3 regions of the Streptomyces saintjeani genome follow, and region 1 is predicted to be linked to each of the others. Evidence: riboswitches for the same ligand, from Rfam matches in the RefSeq annotation. Region 1 holds a riboswitch; each other region holds the start of a gene.
What was found. A riboswitch is a leader RNA that binds a small molecule or an ion and turns the genes downstream of it on or off. The one in region 1 is predicted to bind cyclic di-AMP.
Positions count from the first base shown of each region.

Region 1 (6,563 bases):
GTGGGCGCTCGGGCCCGGTGTTCTGCTCGACCTGCCCGAGGACGGCGCCCATCCCTCGCGCTGACCCCCGACGCGTACGACACGACATGGCACCGCGCGCCCGGCGCAACCGCCTCACCGCCGACCCCGAGGGCGTTCAGATCAGGTCGGGTTCCGGCGGACACGTCCGCGAGGGGCACGGACCCGAGTGGTGGCCCTGCGGCGCGGCTACGGCTGATCCGGTCGGGGGCGCGAGGGGCGTGACCGTCATGGCAGCTCGTGATCAGCCCGCGTTCAGCTCCGCCAGCGGCAGCGTATGGCTCGTCTGGAGGACCTTCGCGCGGAGGTAACGGACGTTGTGCGGAGTCGTGAAGACGCCGGTGGGGACGCGGTGGGCGACGTCGATGCCCAGGCCCCGCAGCTGGTCCGCCTTGTCGGGGTTGTTGGAGAGGAGGTCGAGGGACGTGATGCCGAGGGCGGCCAGCATCTGCGCGGCGGCCGTGTAGTCGCGGCCGTCCTCCGGAAGGCCCAGCGCCTTGTTCGCCTCGTACGTGTCGAGGCCCTGGTCCTGAAGGGCGTACGCGTCGAGCTTGTTGTAGAGGCCGATGCCCCGGCCCTCCTGGCGGAGGTACAGGAGCACGCCGCCCGTCTCCGCTATGCGTTCCACCGCCTCGCGCAGCTGCGGGCCGCAGTCGCAGCGGGCCGAGCCGAAGACGTCGCCGGTGAGGCACTCCGAGTGGAGGCGGACCAGGGGGGTGCCGGAGCCGGGGTCGCCGAGGACGAGGGCGATGTGCTCCTGGCCGTCGGTGAGGCCGTCGAAGGTGACGATCTCGGCGTCGACGCCGTAGCCGTCGGCGAAGCGCAGCGGGACCCGGACGCGGGAGCGCGGCGTGGCGGCGGGGAAGTCGGTCATGCGGGTCTCCGGGGGCCGGGGCGGGTGGCTCAGAAAGGCACCCGCTTCAGTTGCTTCAGATTTGAAGCAGATGCTCGGTTCCCGACCCTACTCCTCGTTTTAAAGTTGAAGCAACTGGTTTTGACGTACGTCACGTGACGCCTTCGCACCCCGACGACCTCCGCCGCCACGGCACCTCCTCCCCCTCGAACCCCTCCGCGATCCGCCGGCTGATCTCCTCCAGCTGGCCCACCTGTTCCTCCGTGAGCTGGTCGAACAGCACCGAGCGGACCGTCTCGACATGGCCCGGCGCGGTGCGCTCCAGGATCGTCAGCCCCTCCTCGGTGAGCGCCGCGACGCTCCCCCGCTTGTCCCACCGGCACTGCTCGCGCCGGACCAGACCGTCCTTTTCCAGCCGAGTCACGGCATACGTCAGACGGCTGCGCGTGATCTTCGTACTCTCGGCGAGGTCCGTCATGCGCATGCGGTGTTCCGGAGCGTCGGAGAGGTTGGCGAGGATGGAGTAGTAGAGGTGCGGCATCCCGGCGTCCTGCTGGAGCTGCCGGTCGAGCGCGTCCTCCACCAGGAACAGCGCGGAGACGTACGCGCGCCAGGCGCGCATCTCGTCGGGACTGAGCCAGCGGGTCGTCATACGACCAGTGTAGTTTTGTTTCAAACTTGAACCAAGCGTCAGCCACGTGAACCACGCAGCCACGTGAACCGAGCGTCAGCCATACGAGCCTGGGGAGACCGCACCGATGCCCTACCCGTACGTCCTCCTCTCCGCCGCCGTCTCCCTCGACGGCTACCTCGACGACACCGCCCCCGACCGCCTCCTCCTCTCCGGCCCCGCCGACTTCGACCGCGTCGACGCGGTCCGCGCCTCCGTCGACGCGATCCTGATCGGCGCCGGCACGATCCGCGCCGACAACCCGCGCCTCCTCGTCTACTCCGAGGACCGCCGCGCCGCCCGCGTCGCCGAGGGCCGCGCCGAGTACCCCCTGAAGGTGACGGTCACGGCGTCCGGGGACCTCGACCCCGACGCCAGGTTCTGGCACACCGGCGGGGAGAAGGCCGTCTATACGACGGACCTGGGCGCCCAGCGCATCGCAGGACTCGGGATCGGCGCCGACGTCGTACCCCTGGGCCCGGAGCTGGACTGGCACCGGCTGCTCACGGACCTCTACGAGCGCGGCGTCCGGCGGCTCATGGTCGAGGGCGGGGGCACGGTCCACACACAGCTCATCCAGGCGGGTCTGGCCGATGAACTCCAGCTCGTGGTGGCCCCGTTGTTCGTCGGGGACCCGAAGGCGCCCCGGCTGTTCGGGCCCGGCGAGTACGAGCGCAGCCGGCTCCGGCTGATCGAGACGCGGCAGATCGAGGACGTCGTCCTGATGCGGTACCGGCCGGGTGTGACCCCGGCCGACCACCACTGGCTGGCCCTCGCCTGCGACCTCGCCGCACTCTGCCCGCCCTCGGAGACCGCCTTCAGCGTCGGCGCGGTGATCGTCGCGCGGGACGGTACGGAGATGGCGCGCGGGTTTTCGAGAGAGGGCGCCGACACCGTCGTCCACGCCGAGGAGGCGGCGCTCGCGAAGCTGGACCCGGCGGATCCGAGGCTGGCGGGGGCGACGGTGTACTCCAGCCTGGAGCCCTGCGCCCGGAGGGCCTCGCGGCCGGCGCCGTGCGCGAGGCTGATCCTGGACGCGGGGGTGCGGCGGGTGGTGACGGCGTGGGTCGAGCCGGACACCTTCGTGCGGGACGCGGACGGGAACGGGCTGCTGCGGGACGCGGGGGTGGACGTGGTCCTGCTGCCGGAGTACGAGAAGGCGGCAAAGGCACCGAATGGTCATCTGTTGGGGTGATACGACTGGCGGGGGTGCGGGCGGGCGGTGACGCTGCCCACATGAGGTCAGCCAAAGCCGTAACCGCCCTCCTCCTGGGCGCAGCCCTAGCCGCCTGCTCCACGTCCACCGACAGCACCCGCCAGATGGCCCGAGCCCTCCCCCCGGACGCGTCCTTCACGCACCCGGGGGTCCTCGTGAACGACGTCCAGCTCGACGTCGCCCGCGAGAACGTGCACGCCGGCAAACAGCCCTGGCTGCGCGCCTACCTGGACATGCGGGACAGCAAGTACGGCTCGTACAAGTACCGGCCGGAGCCGTACGAGAGCGTCGACTGCCCCGGCGGCGACCAGCCGAACCGCCCCGCGCACGGATGTGTGGAGGAGCGGCAGGACGCGATCGCCGCGTACACGCAGGCCCTGCTGTTCCGGGTGACCGGCAAGCGGGCGCACGCCGTGAAGGCGCGGGAGATCATGGACGCCTGGTCGGGGAAGATCCGGCGGCACACGGAGGACGACGCCGGGTTGCAGACCGCGTGGGCGGGTTCGACGTGGGCGCGGGCGGCGGAGATCGTCCGGCACACGCCGGGGGCGGGGTGGCCGGACGCCCGGGTGACCAGGTTCGAGGACATGCTGAGGAACGCGTACCTCCCCGTCGTCACGAGAGAAGTCCCGGACTACAACGGGAACTGGGACCTCGCGATGACGGACGCGGCGATCGGCATCGGGGTGTTCACGAACGACCACAAGGTCTTCGACCGGGCGCTGAGCAGGTTCCGGGCGCGGGTCCCGGCGTACTTCTATCTGGAGAAGGACGGCAGGGTTCCGATCGCGCCCGCCAAGGCCGGCCTCGACGACCCGGCGAAGCTCACGAAGTACTGGTTCGGGCAGACGATGTTCAAGGACGGCGTCTCCCAGGAGACGTGCCGCAACTTCAAGCACGCCGGGTACTCGCTGGCGGCGGCCTCGCACATCGCGGAGACGGCCTGGCACCAGGGCGTCGACCTGTACGGCGAGGCCAAGGACCGGCTGAAGGCGGCGGCCGAGCTGCACGCGCGCTACCAGGAGGGCGAGAAGGCCCCGGCGTGGCTGTGCGGCGGGAAGGTCGACCGGAACATGGGCCCCGACCTGGAGGTCCTGGTCAACCACCTGGAGGGCCGCCTCGGCGAGTCCGTCCCGGCGGCGCACCGGCTGGTGGAGCGGCACCGGCCCGCCGGTACGGACGACCTGTTCGTGGCCTGGGAGACGCTGACGCACGCGGGTAATCCGGGGGTCTAGCGAACCGGTTTGGTGATCCGCCCTGTGTCTGCCTATAGTTAAGCCAACGGCGCGGGGTGGAGCAGCTCGGTAGCTCGCTGGGCTCATAACCCAGAGGTCGCAGGTTCAAATCCTGTCCCCGCTACTGAAAAAGAACCGGGATCCTGGAAACAGGGTCCCGGTTCTTTTCTGTCCGGAATCGATCACTCTCTGTATCGCGATGTTCTCATCGGCACCCCAACTCGCCCGTTTTTCCCTGTGGTTGACCCAATAATCCCGGGCCAGAAATGTTTGTCGATCAAGAGGAACGGCTTGGAAACGGGCCCCCGGGTCGATTAACGTTCGATAACGCAGCACGGTTGTCCCAGCCGTCACAAGAGACGGCTCCGTGCGCACGCGCCGAATCCCGCGAGGGAACCGGGGAACCACCACCTTGGGGTGAATCACGCGGACGCCACCGCTCACGAGCGGCCGGTTTACGCGCGTAGGAGACCTTCCCGCTCCGAACCCGTCAGCTAACCCGGTAGGCGGCGGAAGGAAAGGAGTGCGCCCGCGTGGCGAACCCGACTGCCCAGGAAACCCCCAAGCCGACCTTCGGGTTCGGCGGCTACCGCGCCGAGGACGAGGGCCCCTGGGAGGAGTGGAACCCCACCGCCGACTCCCTCGCGCCGGTCAAGGGCAAGCACCGCGTCGCCAAGCAGCGCACCGGTGGCGGCGGCTTCGCCCGCAGCTCCACGGTCCTCGGCGTCGGCGTCATCGCCGCCGTCAGCGCGGGCGGCATGGCCAGCGCCAACACGGGCAACGCGCCCGTCTCCATCAACGTCGCCGACATACCCGGCGTCGGCTCCCTCGTCTCCGACGACGGCGACCAGGCCAAGGACCCCGCGCCGATCAGCAACATCGTCGCCGAGGCCGGCCAGGAGTCCTCCGACGCCGCCGAGGCGCTGCGCAGCCGGATCATCGCGCAGGCCGAGTCCCAGCAGACGCAGGCCGAGCAGCAGGCCAAGGTCGCCGCCCAGCGCGCCGAGGCCGAGGCCGCCTCCAAGGCCGCCAAGGCCGCGCAGGCCAACGTCGAGGACGCCAAGGAAGAGGCCGACGCCGCCGTCAAGCGCAAGGCCGAGGAGGCGCGGCTCGCCGAGCTCGCCAAGCAGTACACGCTGCCGACCTCGTCGTACACCCTCACGTCGCGGTTCGGGCAGTCCGGGGCGCTGTGGTCGTCCGGCTACCACACCGGGCTCGACTTCGCGGCTCCCTCCGGGACGCTCATCAAGGCCGTCCACAGCGGGACCATCACGGAGGCCGGGTACGCCGGGTCCTACGGCTACCGCACCATCCTCACCCTGGATGACGGCACGCAGATCTGGTACGCCCACCAGTCGTCGATCAGCGTCAGTGTCGGCCAGAAGGTCGGTACGGGCGATGTCATCGGGCGGGTCGGGGCCACCGGGAACGTGACCGGGGCGCACCTGCACCTGGAGGTGCACCCCGATGGGGCCGCGACCGGGATCGACCCGATGGCCTGGCTGCGGGGCAACGGGCTGAACCCGTGAGGTCGTCGTAGGAATCCGGGCCGCCTCGGTGTTCGGGGCGGCCTTCTTTCTGACCGGAACTTTGCGGTCGTCGCGGAATGTGTCCGTCCGGGACCGCCGTTGACGTAGAACATGACTACTCTGCGCCCGCTCGGCTCCTCCGACCTCGAAGTCTTCCCCCTCTCCCTCGGCGGCAACGTCTTCGGCTGGACCGCCGACGAGGCGGCCTCCTTCGCCGTCCTCGACGCGTACGCCGCGGCCGGCGGCAACTTCGTCGACACCGCCGACGCCTACTCCGCGTGGGTCGACGGCAACAGCGGCGGCGAGTCCGAGGCCATCATCGGCAGGTGGGTCGCCTCGCGCGGCAACCGGGACGACGTCGTCATCGCGACCAAGGTCAGCCAGCACCCCGAGTTCAAGGGGCTCTCCGGGGACAACATCAAGGCGGCGGCGGACGCCTCCCTGAAGCGCCTCGGCACCGACCACATCGACCTCTACTACACGCACTTCGACCAGCCGGACACGCCGGTCGAGGAGATCATCGGCGCGCTCGACGAACTCGTGAAGGCGGGCAAGGTCCGGCACATCGCCGCGTCCAACATCTCCGCCGACCGCCTGCGCGAGTCCCTCGACTTCTCCGACCGCGAGGGCCTCGCCCGGTACGTCGCGATCCAGCCGCACTACAACCTCGTCTCCCGCGACACGTACGAAGGTTCCCTCCAGGACGTCGTCTCCCAGGCGGGGCTTGCCGCCGTCCCCTACTTCGCGCTGGCGTCCGGCTTCCTCACGGGCAAGTACCGGCCGGGTGCGGTGGTCGAGGGCGCGCGTGCCGCCGGCGGTGCCGGCAAGCACCTGGAGTCCGAGCGGGGAGTGAAGGTCCTCGCGGCTCTCGACGAGGTCGCGCAGGCTCGGGGGGCCGAGGTCGCGACGGTCGCGCTGGCGTGGCTCGCCGCTCAGCCGACGGTCGCGGCGCCGATCGCTTCCGCGCGGGTGGTGGAGCAGCTTCCGGCGCTGCTGGCGGTGGCGGAGCTGGAGCTGACGGAGGCGGAGGTGGGGCGGCTCA
Region 1 is NZ_CP189624.1:4,486,262-4,492,824, reverse strand. It holds gene ACQCO7_RS20325 (hypothetical protein) at 1-64, shown strand, start outside; gene ACQCO7_RS20320 (GTP cyclohydrolase II) at 263-892, opposite strand; gene ACQCO7_RS20315 (MarR family winged helix-turn-helix transcriptional regulator) at 1,023-1,523, opposite strand; gene ACQCO7_RS20310 (dihydrofolate reductase family protein) at 1,630-2,736, shown strand; gene ACQCO7_RS20305 (alginate lyase family protein) at 2,778-3,992, shown strand; tRNA gene ACQCO7_RS20300 (tRNA-Met) at 4,043-4,116, shown strand; cyclic di-AMP (ydaO/yuaA leader) riboswitch at 4,359-4,516, shown strand; gene ACQCO7_RS20295 (M23 family metallopeptidase) at 4,526-5,521, shown strand; gene ACQCO7_RS20290 (aldo/keto reductase) at 5,633-6,563, shown strand, end outside.

Region 2 (6,563 bases), 3.5 Mb from region 1:
TCGGCGAGGGCGGCCAGCACCCGCGCGTGCTCGGGCGTGCGCCCCTTGATGATCGTCCGGTACGAGGCGATCATCCGCCCGGCCGCCTTGCCCCCGCCGAGAAGCTCGCGCAGCTGCTCGATCCTGCCGTCGCGGACCATCGCCCAGAACTCCGCGCCGTCCGCCGGGTCCGACAGCGGCAGGTTCACGTTCCGCGTGCCCGGCAGCTCGACGTCCGGGCCCTCCAGCTTCTGGTCCGCCGCGTTGCGGAAGTCGAAGACCGTGTGCAGCCCCAGCGAGGCCAGGAACGCGGCGTCCTCCTCGGTCGCGTGCGCCAGATGGCCGCTGCGGAACAGCACGCCCTGGCGCACCCGGCGCCCGTCGGTCGTCGGCAGGCCTCCGACGTCACGGAAGTTGCGCACACCTGCCAGCTCGGGTTCGGTCGAGGGGATCTGCTGCGTCACGGGGTCTCCCTCCCAGTCGGTCCCGGACCGGCGCGGCTCAGGAAAATGGCCGGTGGGACACGCTGTCGACGATACGACATGGGGGTGACACCCCATGAGTTGTCCACAGGCGTTGCAGGCGGCCCCGGGGACCCCCGATGATGTTGCTGTCTGGTCGTACGTGTTCGTATGTGTTTTAACTGATTTTCGATCGTGTGAGGGTCTGATGCTGGAAACCGCTGAGAACGGGCGTACGTGGCTCCTGTCGGGCCCCACGAGCAGTTACGCCCTCCACCTCACCGAGCGCGGCGAGCTGCTGCACCTCCACTGGGGACCGGCGATCGCCCTCGCCGACGCCGAGGCGCTGGCGGCCGTCCCGCTGCCGCACGGCTCGTCCTTCGAGTCCGCACTCGACGGCCGTGAGGAGTACCCCGTCGAGGGCGGCCCCCGCTTCACCCGCCCCGCGCTCTCCGTGCGCACGCCCGCGCGCCGGGGCACCGAGTGGACCTTCGACGCGTACGAGGCGGATGGCGACGAACTCCGGCTCGCGTTCCGCGACGGCGGACTGACCGTCGCGCTGCACTACCGGATGCGCGGGGACGTCGTCGAGCGCTGGGCCGTCCTCGGCAACGACGGCGGCGAACCCCTGGAGCTGCTGCGCGCCGACTCCGCGACCTGGACCCTCCCGCACCGCGAGGGCTGGCGCCTCTCCCAGCTCCACGGCCGCTGGGCGGCCGAGTCCCGCCTCACGCGCACACAGCTCACCTACGGCGAGAAGGTCATCGGCAGCCGCCGCGGCCACACCGGCCACCCGCACCTGCCCTGGGTCGCCCTCGACACCGACGCCACCGAGGAGACCGGCGAGGTCTTCACCACCGCCCTCGGCTGGTCCGGCTCCTGGCGGATCGCCGTCGCCCAGCTCCCCGACGCACGCGTACAGATCACCGGCGGCGCCGGACACGACGACTCGGGCCTGCTCCTCCTCGCCGACGGCGACTCCTTCACGACGCCCGTCTTCGCGGCCCTGTGGTCCGACGGCGGCTTCGGCGGCGCCAGCCGCGCCTGGCACGCCTACCAGCGCGAGCACGTGATCCCGGACGCCGGCCAGGACCGCCCGGTGCTGTTCAACTCCTGGGAGGCGACCACCTTCGACATCTCCGAGGAGCAGCAGCTCGTCCTCGCGCGCAAGGCCGCCGACATCGGGGTCGAGCTGTTCGTCGTCGACGACGGCTGGTTCGGCAAGCGCGTCAGCGACCGCGCGGGCCTCGGCGACTGGACGCCCAACCCCGACCGCTTCCCCCAGGGCCTCAAGCCCCTCGCCGACCAGGTGCACGGTCTCGGGATGCGGTTCGGCATCTGGGTCGAGCCCGAGATGGTCAACCCGGACAGCGACCTCTACCGCGCGCACCCCGACTGGGTGCAGTTCCAGGAGGGCCGCACGCGCAGCGAGTTCCGCAACCAGCTGATGCTGAACCTCGCGCGCGAGGACGTCCAGGAGTACCTCTGGGAGCAGCTCGACACCCTCCTGTCCAGCGCCCCCATCGACTACGTGAAGTGGGACTTCAACCGCTGCTTCACCGACGCCGGCTGGCCCGGCGACCCCTACCCGCAGCGCCTGTGGGTCGACCACGTGCGCGCGCTGTACCGGCTCCTGGACCGGCTGCGCGCCGCGCACCCCGGCGTCGCCTTCGAGTCCTGCTCGGGCGGCGGCGGCCGGATCGACCTCGGCATCCTCAGCCGCACCGACCAGGTGTGGACCTCCGACAACACCGACCCGCTGGACCGGCTCGCCATCCAGCACGGCTTCAGCCAGATCCACCCCGCGCGCGTGATGGCCGCCTGGGTCACCGACAGCCCCAACACCCAGCTCAACCACCGGGTCAGCTCGCTGAAGTTCCGGTTCGTCAGCTCCTTCGCCGGGGTGCTCGGCGTCGGCGGGGACCTCTCGGAGTGGACCGACGCGGAACTCGCCGAGGCGCGCGAGTGGGTGGAGCTCTACAAGAAGATCCGGCCCGTCGTCCAGCAGGGCGACCTGTACCGGCTGCGCGCCCCCGAGGGCGGTCTCAGCGCCGTGCAGTACGTGCGCGGTGACGACACCGTCGTCCTGGCCTGGCTCCAGGCCCAGCACTACGGGGAGACCGCACCGGCGGTGCGGCTGCGCGGACTTGACGCGACGGCGTCGTACGAATGCCTCGAAACCGGCGAGATCCACCGGGGCGCGGTGCTGGTGCATCACGGGCTGCGGACCGGGCTGAGCGGTGACCTCGATGCGGCGGTATTCCGGCTGCGCCGCATCTGAGGTTTCTGTCCGAATTGGGAAATCTGTGAATCGGTTGCGTGAGCAGGGTCATATTTCTGGCCCTGCGCTACGCGTCATGCGCACGTAATAGGCCGGATTTTCAAGGGGATTCAGGGGTTCGGAGGGTTTTCGCGCGGTGTGCGCGGACGGTCGAAACACACCGTGAATCGACAGGAAAGAGATTCATATACAACTTCTGCTTGTCCCCGTGCGTCCGCGTCGCCTACGTTCATCACCAATCCGGGCGGACGCCGAATCCTGCCGCAGTCCGGAGCCGAACACACCCACCAAGGAAACGGCAGGAGCGGGGGACCCACAGGCAGTTCCGCCTGGTCCGGTCTTCCGGAGCAGGCTTGGGGTTAAGCGGTGCCTCGGCACGGCCGGACATCTCCTGTCCGCACCCGACAGCTCACCTCGTAGGCGCAGGAGAGGAAATCCATGCCCGCCAGGGGTAAGCACCGCCGCCCGAAGCCGCCTCGTTTCTCCCGGTCGCTCGCCGTGGCCGGAACGGGTGGCGCGGCGCTCGCCATTCCGCTCATCGGGGCCACCGGGGCACACGCCCAGACGGCGTCCGCCGCGGGCACCACCACCGCCGCCTCCGTGGCGCCGGTCTCCGGGAAGACCGTCCAGGCCGTCCCGGTCGCACGCACGGCCTCGGCGACGACGTCGGCCACCACCCGCAGGACGACCACCTACACCGTCCGCTCCGGCGACTACCTCTCGAAGATCGCCGAGGAGCAGAACCTCACGGGCGGCTGGCAGCGGCTGTACGAGGACAACCGGGACGCCGTCGGCTCCGACCCGTCGCTGATCCACCCCGGGCTGCGGCTGTCGCTCGGCGCGAAGGCGGCGCGGGCGGAAAGCTCCTCCGGCTCCTCGTCGTCGAGTTCGTCGTCCGGCTCGTCCTCCTCCGACTCGCGGTCGTCGCAGCGGTCGTCGCAGAAGTCGCAGGGTTCCTCGGACTCCTCGGCTTCCTCGAAGGGCTCCTCCTCTTCCTCGAAGAGTTCCTCCTCGAAGGCCACCACCGAGAGCGCCTCGTCCTCCTCCGGCTTCACCCTCCCCGTCCGGGGCGCGATCATCGGCACCGGCTACCGCGTCGCCGGCAGCATGTGGTCCAGCGGCTACCACACGGGCGTCGACTTCGTCGTCCCGAGCGGTACGACCCTGCGGGCGGTCGGCGCCGGTACGGTCGTCGCGGCCGGCTGGGGCGGGGCGTACGGCAACCAGGTCGTCATCAAGCTCGCGGACGGCTACTACGCGCAGTACGCGCACCTCTCGGCGCTCAACGTCTCGGTCGGCCAGACCGTCAGCGCGGGCCAGCAGATCGGCTACTCCGGCGCCACGGGCAACGTGACCGGAGCGCACCTGCACTTCGAGATGCGCACGACCCCGGACTACGGCTCGGACATAGACCCGCTCGCGTACCTCCGCTCGCACGGGGTCTCCGTCTGACACCAGCGTCGCCCGACACGCCTCCGAAGGCCGGACCCCCGATCCCCGGGTCCGGCCTTCGGGGCGTTCACCAAGCATGACCCTGTCGGTTCTTGCGCGATCATGATCGTTCTGTTGCGGTCGTGTGGCATCCGTCGACAGCCGGGAAAGCGCGGGCACACAGTGATCTCCGTCCCCCGCAAGCGCTTTCCTGGAGGTCCCGTGTCCGGCGTCCACCGACGTACCGTCATCAAGGGCGCCGCAGTCGCGGCAGCCGCCACCTCGTTCTCCTGGGCCCTGTCCCGCCCCGCAGCCGCGGCGTCCGGCACGGCCGCCGGCACCGAGCTGCACTGGCTGGAGGGCGCCCCCGACGCCCACGCCGGCACCACCTGGGGCGTCCCCTGGGCGCGCGGTACGCACAGATCCGGACAGCCCCTGAAGCTGACGACCGCCGACGGCACCGACGTCCCCGTCCAGACCTGGCCCACCGCCTACTGGCCCGACGGCTCGGTCAAGTGGACGGCCCACGCGATCGCCCCCGACGCCCCCCGCTCCGAGCGCTACCTCCTCGACGCGGGCACCCCGGCCGCACCGCGGCACCGGGTGGCGGTCCGGCGCGCGAAGGGCGGCGTCGAGGTCTCGACCGGCGTCCTGACGGCGCTCTTCGCGGCGAAGGGCGCCGACACCGTCGTACGGAGTCTGAGGCGCGGTGGGGTCGAGGTCGCGCGGGACGGGCGGCTGGTCGCGCTGCGGCAGGGGAGTGTGCAGGGCGGGGCCGAGGTGGAGGCGTTCGCCGGGCGGGTGGAGAAGGTGGAGGTCGAGCAGGACGGGCCGGTGCGGGCCGTGGTACGGGTCGAGGGTCGGCACCGGCACGGCGGGCGGGGGTGGCTGCCGTTCGTGCTGCGGTTCGCGTTCTCGGCCGGTGCGGAGTCGTTCCGGCTCGTGCACACCTTCGTCTGGGACGGCGAGCAGGAACCCGGCCGCGACCAGGGCGACTTCCTGCGCGGGCTCGGGGTGCGCTTCACGGTCCCGCTGCGCGACCAGGCGTACGACCGGCACATCCGCTTCGCCGACTCCGGCGGGGGCCTGTTCGCCGAGGCCGTCCAGGGCATCACCGGCCTGCGCCGCGACCCCGGTGCGGCGGTCCGGGCCGCGCAGGTCGCCGGGGAGAAGCTGCCCGACCTCGCGACCTGGGACACGCGCGTGTCCAGCCGCCTCGCCTACATCCCCCAGTGGGGCGACTACACGCTGGCCCAACTCACCGCCGACGGCTACCAGATCCGCAAGCGCACCAAGGCCGGGCACGGCTGGATCCCGGCCGCCGCCGGTCAACGGGCCGGTGGATTCGGGTACGTCGGCGGCGCGAGCGGCGGACTCGCCTTCGGCGTACGGGACTTCTGGCAGCGCCACCCCACCCAGCTCGACGTGCGCGGCGCCGCGAGCAGCGCCGCCGAGGTCACCCTCTGGCTCTACGCCCCGGAAGCCCAGCCGCTCGATCTGCGCTTCTACCACGACGGGTTGGGCCAGGACACGTACGACAAGCAGTCCGACGGCGGCCTGGAGATCACGTACGAGGACTACGAGCCCGGCTTCGGCACCCCGTACGGGATCGCGCGGACCAGTGAACTCACGTTCTGGGCCGTGGAGAAGACACCGGCCGCCGCTCAACTCGCCAGTTTTTCCAGAGCCGTTGCGACCCCGCCCCTTCTGACCGCCGCACCCGGGCGCCTGCACGCCGCCGGGGTGTTCGGCGACTGGGCGCCCGTCGACCGCTCCTCGAAGGCCCGCACGGCGATCGAGGACCACCTCGACGACCTGTTCGCCTACTACCGCGACCAGCGCGAGGAGCGGCGCTGGTACGGGTTCCTCGACTACGGCGACGTCCAGCACACCTACGACACCGACCGGCACGTCTGGCGCTACGACGTCGGCGGATTCGCCTGGGACAACTCGGAGTTGGGGACCGACCTCTGGCTCTGGTACCACTTCCTGCGCACCGGCTCCGCCGAGGTGTTCCGGTTCGCGGAGGCGATGACGCGGCACACCGGCGAGGTCGACGTCTACCACCTCGGCAAGTGGGCGGGCCTCGGCACCCGGCACGGCGTCCAGCACTACGCGGACAGCGCCAAGCAGGTGCGGATCTCGACGGCGGCCAACCGGCGCTTCTTCTACTACCTCACGGGCGACGAGCGCACCGGCGACCTGCTGCGCGAACTCGCCGACGTGGAGCTGACGTTCCTCGCCGTCGACCCCCAGCGCAAGGTCCGCACCGACGGCTACACCCCCGGCGACCGGCACGCCCTCTCCGTCGGCTTCGGCACCGACTGGGGCGGCATCTCGGCGGCCTGGCTCACCGAGTGGGAGCGACGCGGACCGCGGGCGGAGCGGGCCCGCACGAAACTGGTCAACTC
Region 2 is NZ_CP189624.1:8,023,944-8,030,506, forward strand. It holds gene ACQCO7_RS36130 (tyrosine-protein phosphatase) at 1-443, opposite strand, end outside; gene ACQCO7_RS36135 (alpha-galactosidase) at 649-2,721, shown strand; cyclic di-AMP (ydaO/yuaA leader) riboswitch at 2,997-3,159, shown strand; gene ACQCO7_RS36140 (peptidoglycan DD-metalloendopeptidase family protein) at 3,160-4,173, shown strand; gene ACQCO7_RS36145 (exo-rhamnogalacturonan lyase family protein) at 4,375-6,563, shown strand, end outside.
Region 2: another riboswitch for cyclic di-AMP. It lies ahead of ACQCO7_RS36140 (peptidoglycan DD-metalloendopeptidase family protein); the one in region 1 lies ahead of ACQCO7_RS20295 (M23 family metallopeptidase).

Region 3 (6,563 bases), 680 kb from region 1:
ACGCCGCTCACCCCGACCCGGCCCCCGCCCTCTCCGACCCCTCACCCCACCAAGACCGCCCTGCCCCCGAGAACCCCACCTCCCCTCCCCGCGACCACGTCGACTTCAGCCGGGGCACCTTCCACGCCCCCGTCACCGGCGCGGTCACCGGCAACGTCTACTTCAACCACCCCACCCCCACCCACCCCGACCCCACGACCTGGCCCACCCTCGCCGACCTCACCGACGCCGAGGCCCTCGGGCACGGTGTGCGGGAGGCGCGGCGGGTGGAGGACGGGCCCGAGCTGCCGTTGTACGTCGTGCGGGACGTCGAGACGGGCCGGGACTGGTTCGGGGACGGCGGACTGCTGGTGCTCACGGGGAGGAAGCTCGCGGGGAAGACCCGTACGGCATGGGAGGCGCTGTTCGAACTCCCCCCGGACACAAGGGTGTTCGCACCGTCCCCCGGCACGGACCTGCGCGCCCTGCCGGCCCTGCTCGCGGACCACCCCGGCAGACACGTCCTGTGGCTGGACGACCTGGACGCCCACCTGAGCGAACGCCACCTGGACATCAAGCTGCTGACCGAGCTGACCAGGGCCCGCGTACAGATCGTGGGCACGATGAACGACGACGTGTACGACGCGTACGTGAACGACACGGACAGCCCGGCGCACCGGGTCCTGGTCCGCGCCACGAAGAAACGTCTGAGCACGGTGTGGAGCGACACCGAACTGGCGAGGGCGAGGAACAGCGAGGACCCGAGGCTGACCGAGGCGCTGGAGTGGCGCGGGGACACCGGCGTCACGCAGTACCTGGCGGTCGCCCCCCTGCTGGTGGACACCTGGCGCCGGATGCGCGTCGCACGCAGCCGGCGCGATGCCCGCGAGTACCCGCTGCTGGCGTCGGTCGACCTCGCACGGTGCGGTGTACGCGGCGGCATGACGCGGGAACTGCTGACCAGGGCGCAGACGGCCTACGGCGGCACCGAGGCCGTGGACGAGGCGCTGGCCTGGGCGTCCGAGCGCCGGTACGGCGTCACCGGCCTGCTGGTCCCCGGCGACCGGGAGGGCACGTGGCGGCCCCACGGCGCCCTGGTCGCGGCGGCGCTGCGCGAGGACAGGCCGATACCGGCCCGCGTCTGGCGCGCCGCCCTGGCGGACACCTCGTACGGCACCGAGGACCGGCACACCGTCCACATCAACGCGCGCACCCACTTCACCCCGAGGGCCGTGGCCGGCGACGCCCAAGCCATGCACATGCTCGGCCTGCTCAAAGAGGCCGAAGGGGAAAGAGAAGCCGCGATGGACTGGTTCCGGAGAGCCGCCGACGCCGGAAGGCACGAGGTGGCGGAACGGGTCGGCGCCTATTTCCTCAGCAAGAATCACCCCGACCGAGCCCTCCCCTACCTCCTCCAGGCCACCGACCACGCCCCCGCCCCCACCCCCACAGCCCACCGCCTCCTCGCCGAAGCCCACCTGGCCCTGGCCGACCGGGCCCTCCGTAAAGCCGCCGACGACAGGCAGGCCGCCGCACACCTCGGCGACCTCGAACTCCGCCTCGGCGACGCCTCCCGAGCCGCCCAGTACTACCTGCGCCAAGACCAAGGCCAAGACGAAGAAGCCCCCCTCGCCCGCAACCTCGCCGCCTACCACGTCCTGCGCGGCGAGACCGAGACCGCCCAGCCCTACCTGGAGCGCGCGGCGCACGACGGCGACGACAGAGCCGTACGCATCCTCGACGACCTCCGCGCCGACCCGCAGACCCTCCAGGACGCCGAGTCGTACTTCAGGGGTAGTACCGACCCCCTCGACCTCGCGCACCTCGGCGTAGTACTTGAGAGGTCGGGTCGTAGTACCGAGGCGCTACAGACGTACGACGAGGCCGCCGCACAAGGGGACGCCTTCGCCCGGGCCCGAGCCGAAGCGCTCCGGCGGAAACGGGATACCGTCGGCGAGTGACCGACAGCACCCCCACCCTCTTCACCTGGGAGTTCGCTTCCAACCCGTACCCGGCGTACGCCTGGCTGCGGGAGCACGCCCCCGTCCACCGGACCACCCTCCCCAGCGGAGTGGACGCCTGGCTGGTCACCCGGTACGCCGACGCCAGACAGGCCCTCGCGGACGCCCGCCTCTCCAAGAACCCGGCCCACCACGACGAACCGGCACACGCGAAGGGCAGAACGGGTATCCCGGGGGAGCGCAAGGCCGAGCTGATGACGCACCTGCTGAACATCGACCCGCCGGACCACACGAGACTGCGGCGGCTCGTCAGCAAGGCGTTCACCCCGCGCAGGGTCGCCGAATTCGCCCCCCGCGTACAGGAGTTGACGGACCAGCTCATCGACCGTTTCGCGGCGAAGGGCGAGGCCGACCTCATCCACGACTTCGCCTTCCCCCTCCCCATCTACGCCATCTGCGACCTGCTCGGCGTACCCCGGGAGGACCAGGACGACTTCCGGGACTGGGCCGGGATGATGATCAGACACGGCGGCGGCCCCAGGGGCGGCGTCGCACGGTCCGTCAAGAAGATGCGCGCCTACCTCCTCGACCTCATCCACCGCAAACGCGGCGACCTCGGCGACGACCTCATCTCCGGCCTGATCCGCGCTTCCGACCACGGTGAGCACCTCACGGAGAACGAGGCCGCGGCGATGGCGTTCATCCTCCTGTTCGCCGGCTTCGAGACGACCGTCAACCTCATCGGCAACGGCACGCTCGCGCTCCTCACGCACCCCGGCCAACGCGACCTCCTCCAGAAGTCCATCAGCGCGGGCAAGACCGACCTCCTCGAAACCGGAGTCGAAGAACTCCTGCGCTACGACGGCCCCGTAGAGCTGGCGACCTGGCGGTTCGCCACCGAGCAACTCACCCTCGGCGGACAGCACATCGCCCCCGGCGACCCGGTCCTCGTCGTCCTCGCCGCCGCCGACCGCGACCCGGCCCGCTTCGAGCACCCCGACACCCTCGACCTCACCCGCCGCGACAACCAGCACCTGGGGTACGGCCACGGCATCCACTACTGCCTCGGCGCCCCGCTCGCCCGGCTGGAGGGCCAGACCGCGCTCGCGACACTTCTCACACGCCTGCCGGATCTTCAACTCGCCGTGAGCCCCGAGGAGTTGAGGTGGCGAGGCGGCCTGATCATGCGCGGGCTGCGGACGTTGCCGGTCGGCTTCACGCCAATGCCCTGATCAGCCGCGTGCGGGCCCGCCGGCGCACACGGCAACGGCTCCCCCGGAGCGCAAACATGACACGCCCTCACCTCCGTGATCTTCACGTGATCCGCGCGGCATGAACTTGTGACAAGTGATCGTATGCCGATACGTTCGCAAGCCGGAGCGGCCCGCCAGCCGCCCCCGCCCCCCACTGTCGTGAGAAAGGTGTCCGCATGCTCTCCGGGAACGGCCGTCACCGTCGCCCCCGCCAGGCTCCGGCGCTCCTTGTCGCCGCCGGAGTGACCGGCACCGCGATCGCCATCCCGCTGCTCGGCGCGAGCGGCGCGAGCGCGGCGGGCAATCCGGCCGGGATCGAGGGAACGACCGTCTGGGACAAGGTGGCCGACTGCGAGACGGACGCCGCGTGGGACGAGAACACGGGCTCGGGCCAGTTCGGCGGGCTGCACATCAAGCTCGACGACTGGAAGAAGTACGGCGGCCTCACCTACGCCGAGCGCCCCGACCTCGCCGGCCGCGCCGAGCAGATCGAGGTCGGCAAGCGGATCCTCGCCGACCAGGGCCCGGGCTTCTGGCCCATCTGCGCGCTCACGTCGGGCCTGACGAAGGAGAGCGGCGCGGCGGCGACGGACACAACCCCGAGCCCCAGCCCCAGCACGGGTTCGACCGATACGTCCGGAACATCGGGTACGTCCAACGGATCGGGCTCGACGGCCGGTTCCGGCGGCACGGACCCGGGCGCCTCGCCGTCCCCGGCGCCCACGCCGTCGTCGCCGTCCCCCGCCCCGGCGACCCCCGGGAAGTCCCCCGAGGCGACCCCGCAGACCCCCAAGACCCCCGGCTCCTCGGCGGAGACCGGGAATTCGGCCGAGGCGGGCAAGGACAGCGGGTCCGGCCGGATCGTCACCCCGGACGCGCCACAGACCCCGGACAGCAAGCCCACAGAACCGTCGTACGGGGACAAGTCGGGCAACGCGACGCAGCCCGCCGAGTCTTGGAGCCTCGTCGACACCAGCGTCGGTGCGGCCGTCGGAGCCTCGCCGATCCTCATCACCCCGCCCGCGCCCGTGTCCACCCTCTCCACCGCCGGCACCGGCAAGCACCGCGGCGTCAGCGCGGACGAGCCGGCGTCGTACACCGTCCGCGTCGGGGACACGCTCAGCTCCATCGCCGACTCCCTTGAGCTTGACGGCGGATGGCGAGCCCTCTACGCCGCGAACAGGGACCTCATCGGGGCCGACCCGAGCGCCATCGTCCCCGGTCAGACTCTGTCTCTCGGCAAGTGACCGGCGTACGGCAAAGGCGTAAAAGCGGGCGGAATCACGGCAGTTCGGCGTACCCGTTCGCGGCGAATGTCCCAGTTTGGTGAAAGTGTGGGATGAGTCTCAGAAGCCCTGATCGTCTTTGAAAATCCGCTGAGCGCATGCCTACGGTCGTGACGCTCGGCACCCCGAGCCCCGGCTGCCGCGAACGCCGAATCCTGCCAGCGGCCGTCCGGGAACAGTCGTCGCGCAAGCGCCGTAGGCAGGAGCGGGGGACCCAAGGTAAGCGCTGGGAACGGTGGTTGACGCCGTGCCCGGCTAGGGGTGAAGTCACGGAAGTGACGGGGCAACTCAACCGGCCCCAACCCGACAGCTCACCTCGCAGGCGTCGGTGAGGGGATCGATCCATGCTGTTCTCCGGCAAGGGCAAGCACCGCCGCCCGTCCAAGGCCACCCGTGTCGTCGCGCTCGCCGGTGTCACCGGTGTCGCCGTCGCCGCCCCCCTGATGGCCGCGAGCGGCGCCTCCGCCGCGACCGCCTCCGAGTGGGACGCCGTCGCGCAGTGCGAGTCCGGCGGCAACTGGTCCATCAACACCGGCAACGGGTACTACGGCGGCGTCCAGTTCTCCGCCTCCACCTGGGCCGCGTACGGCGGCACCGCGTACGCCTCGACCGCCAACCTGGCCACCAAGTCGCAGCAGATCGAGATAGCCGAGAAGGTCCTCGCCTCCCAGGGCAAGGGCGCCTGGCCGAGCTGCGGCGTCGGCCTGTCGGGCGCGTCCTACAGCGGCGGCTCGTCCTCCAACTCGGGCTCCTCGTCGAGTGGTTCCAGCAGCCGTACGGAGTCGTCCGCCTCCTCCCGCTCCACCGAGCGCCAGGCCGCCCCCAAGCAGAGCACCCCCAGGAAGACGACGTCCTCCAAGACCGTCACCACCCCGACCGGCCAGAAGGTCAAGAAGGGCGACGGCGAGTACAAGGTCGTCAAGGGCGACACCCTCAGCTCCATCGCGGCCGAGCACAAGGTCGCCGGCGGCTGGCAGAAGCTGTTCCAGCTCAACAAGGACATCGTCCAGGACGCGGACCTCATCTACCCGGGTCAGCAGCTCCACCTCAAGTGACCGGCTGACGCTCAGCTGAACCACAGGCCGCTCACATCCGTGGACCTCACAGTGAAGACACCGTGAGGGTCACCCCCCCCGTCCCCCACGGGCCCCCGCTCCGGTGCGTGTTCCCCCGTACGCACCGGAGCGGGTTTTTTGTCTGCCCCCTTTGCCTGCCCCCTTGCCTGCCCCCTGGTTCGCCCCCTTGGTCCGCCCTCGTTGTTCGCCGTCCGGCCACCCCCTCTTTGTTCCGGGTATGAACAATGAGTACGGTCGGTTCTGTCCCATGGGGCGGGCGGTCGGCTGGCCTGAGCCCCGGAGCCGGTTAGGCTCGTCCTCGCAGCGCCCACGAGGTCTGCGTACCCGCGTCACACTGAAGGAGATGCTCGTGCCGTCCATCGACGTCGTCGTAGCCCGGGAAATCCTCGACTCGCGAGGCAACCCCACCGTCGAGGTCGAGGTCGGCCTCGACGACGGCAGCACCGGTCGTGCCGCCGTCCCGTCCGGCGCCTCCACCGGTGCCTTCGAGGCCATCGAGCTGCGCGACGGTGACCCCAACCGCTACCAGGGCAAGGGTGTCGAGAAGGCCGTCCTCGCCGTCATCGAGCAGATCGGCCCGGAGCTCGTCGGGTACGACGCGACCGAGCAGCGCCTGATCGACCAGGCCATGTTCGACCTGGACGCCACCGACAACAAGGGCTCGCTCGGCGCGAACGCCATCCTCGGCGTCTCCCTCGCCGTCGCGCACGCCGCCTCCGAGGCGTCCGACCTGCCGCTCTTCCGCTACCTCGGCGGCCCGAACGCGCACCTCCTGCCGGTGCCGATGATGAACATCCTGAACGGCGGCTCGCACGCCGACTCCAACGTGGACATCCAGGAGTTCATGATCGCGCCGATCGGCGCCGAGTCCTTCTCCGAGGCCCTGCGCTGGGGCACCGAGGTCTACCACACCCTCAAGAAGGTGCTGAAGACCAAGGGCCTGTCCACCGGCCTCGGCGACGAGGGCGGCTTCGCGCCGAACCTCGGCTCCAACCGCGACGCCCTCGA
Region 3 is NZ_CP189624.1:3,801,726-3,808,288, reverse strand. It holds gene ACQCO7_RS17095 (hypothetical protein) at 1-1,940, shown strand, start outside; gene ACQCO7_RS17090 (cytochrome P450 family protein) at 1,937-3,172, shown strand; gene ACQCO7_RS17085 (LysM peptidoglycan-binding domain-containing protein) at 3,370-4,440, shown strand; cyclic di-AMP (ydaO/yuaA leader) riboswitch at 4,661-4,819, shown strand; gene ACQCO7_RS17080 (transglycosylase family protein) at 4,824-5,534, shown strand; gene eno (phosphopyruvate hydratase) at 5,899-6,563, shown strand, end outside.
Region 3: another riboswitch for cyclic di-AMP. It lies ahead of ACQCO7_RS17080 (transglycosylase family protein); the one in region 1 lies ahead of ACQCO7_RS20295 (M23 family metallopeptidase).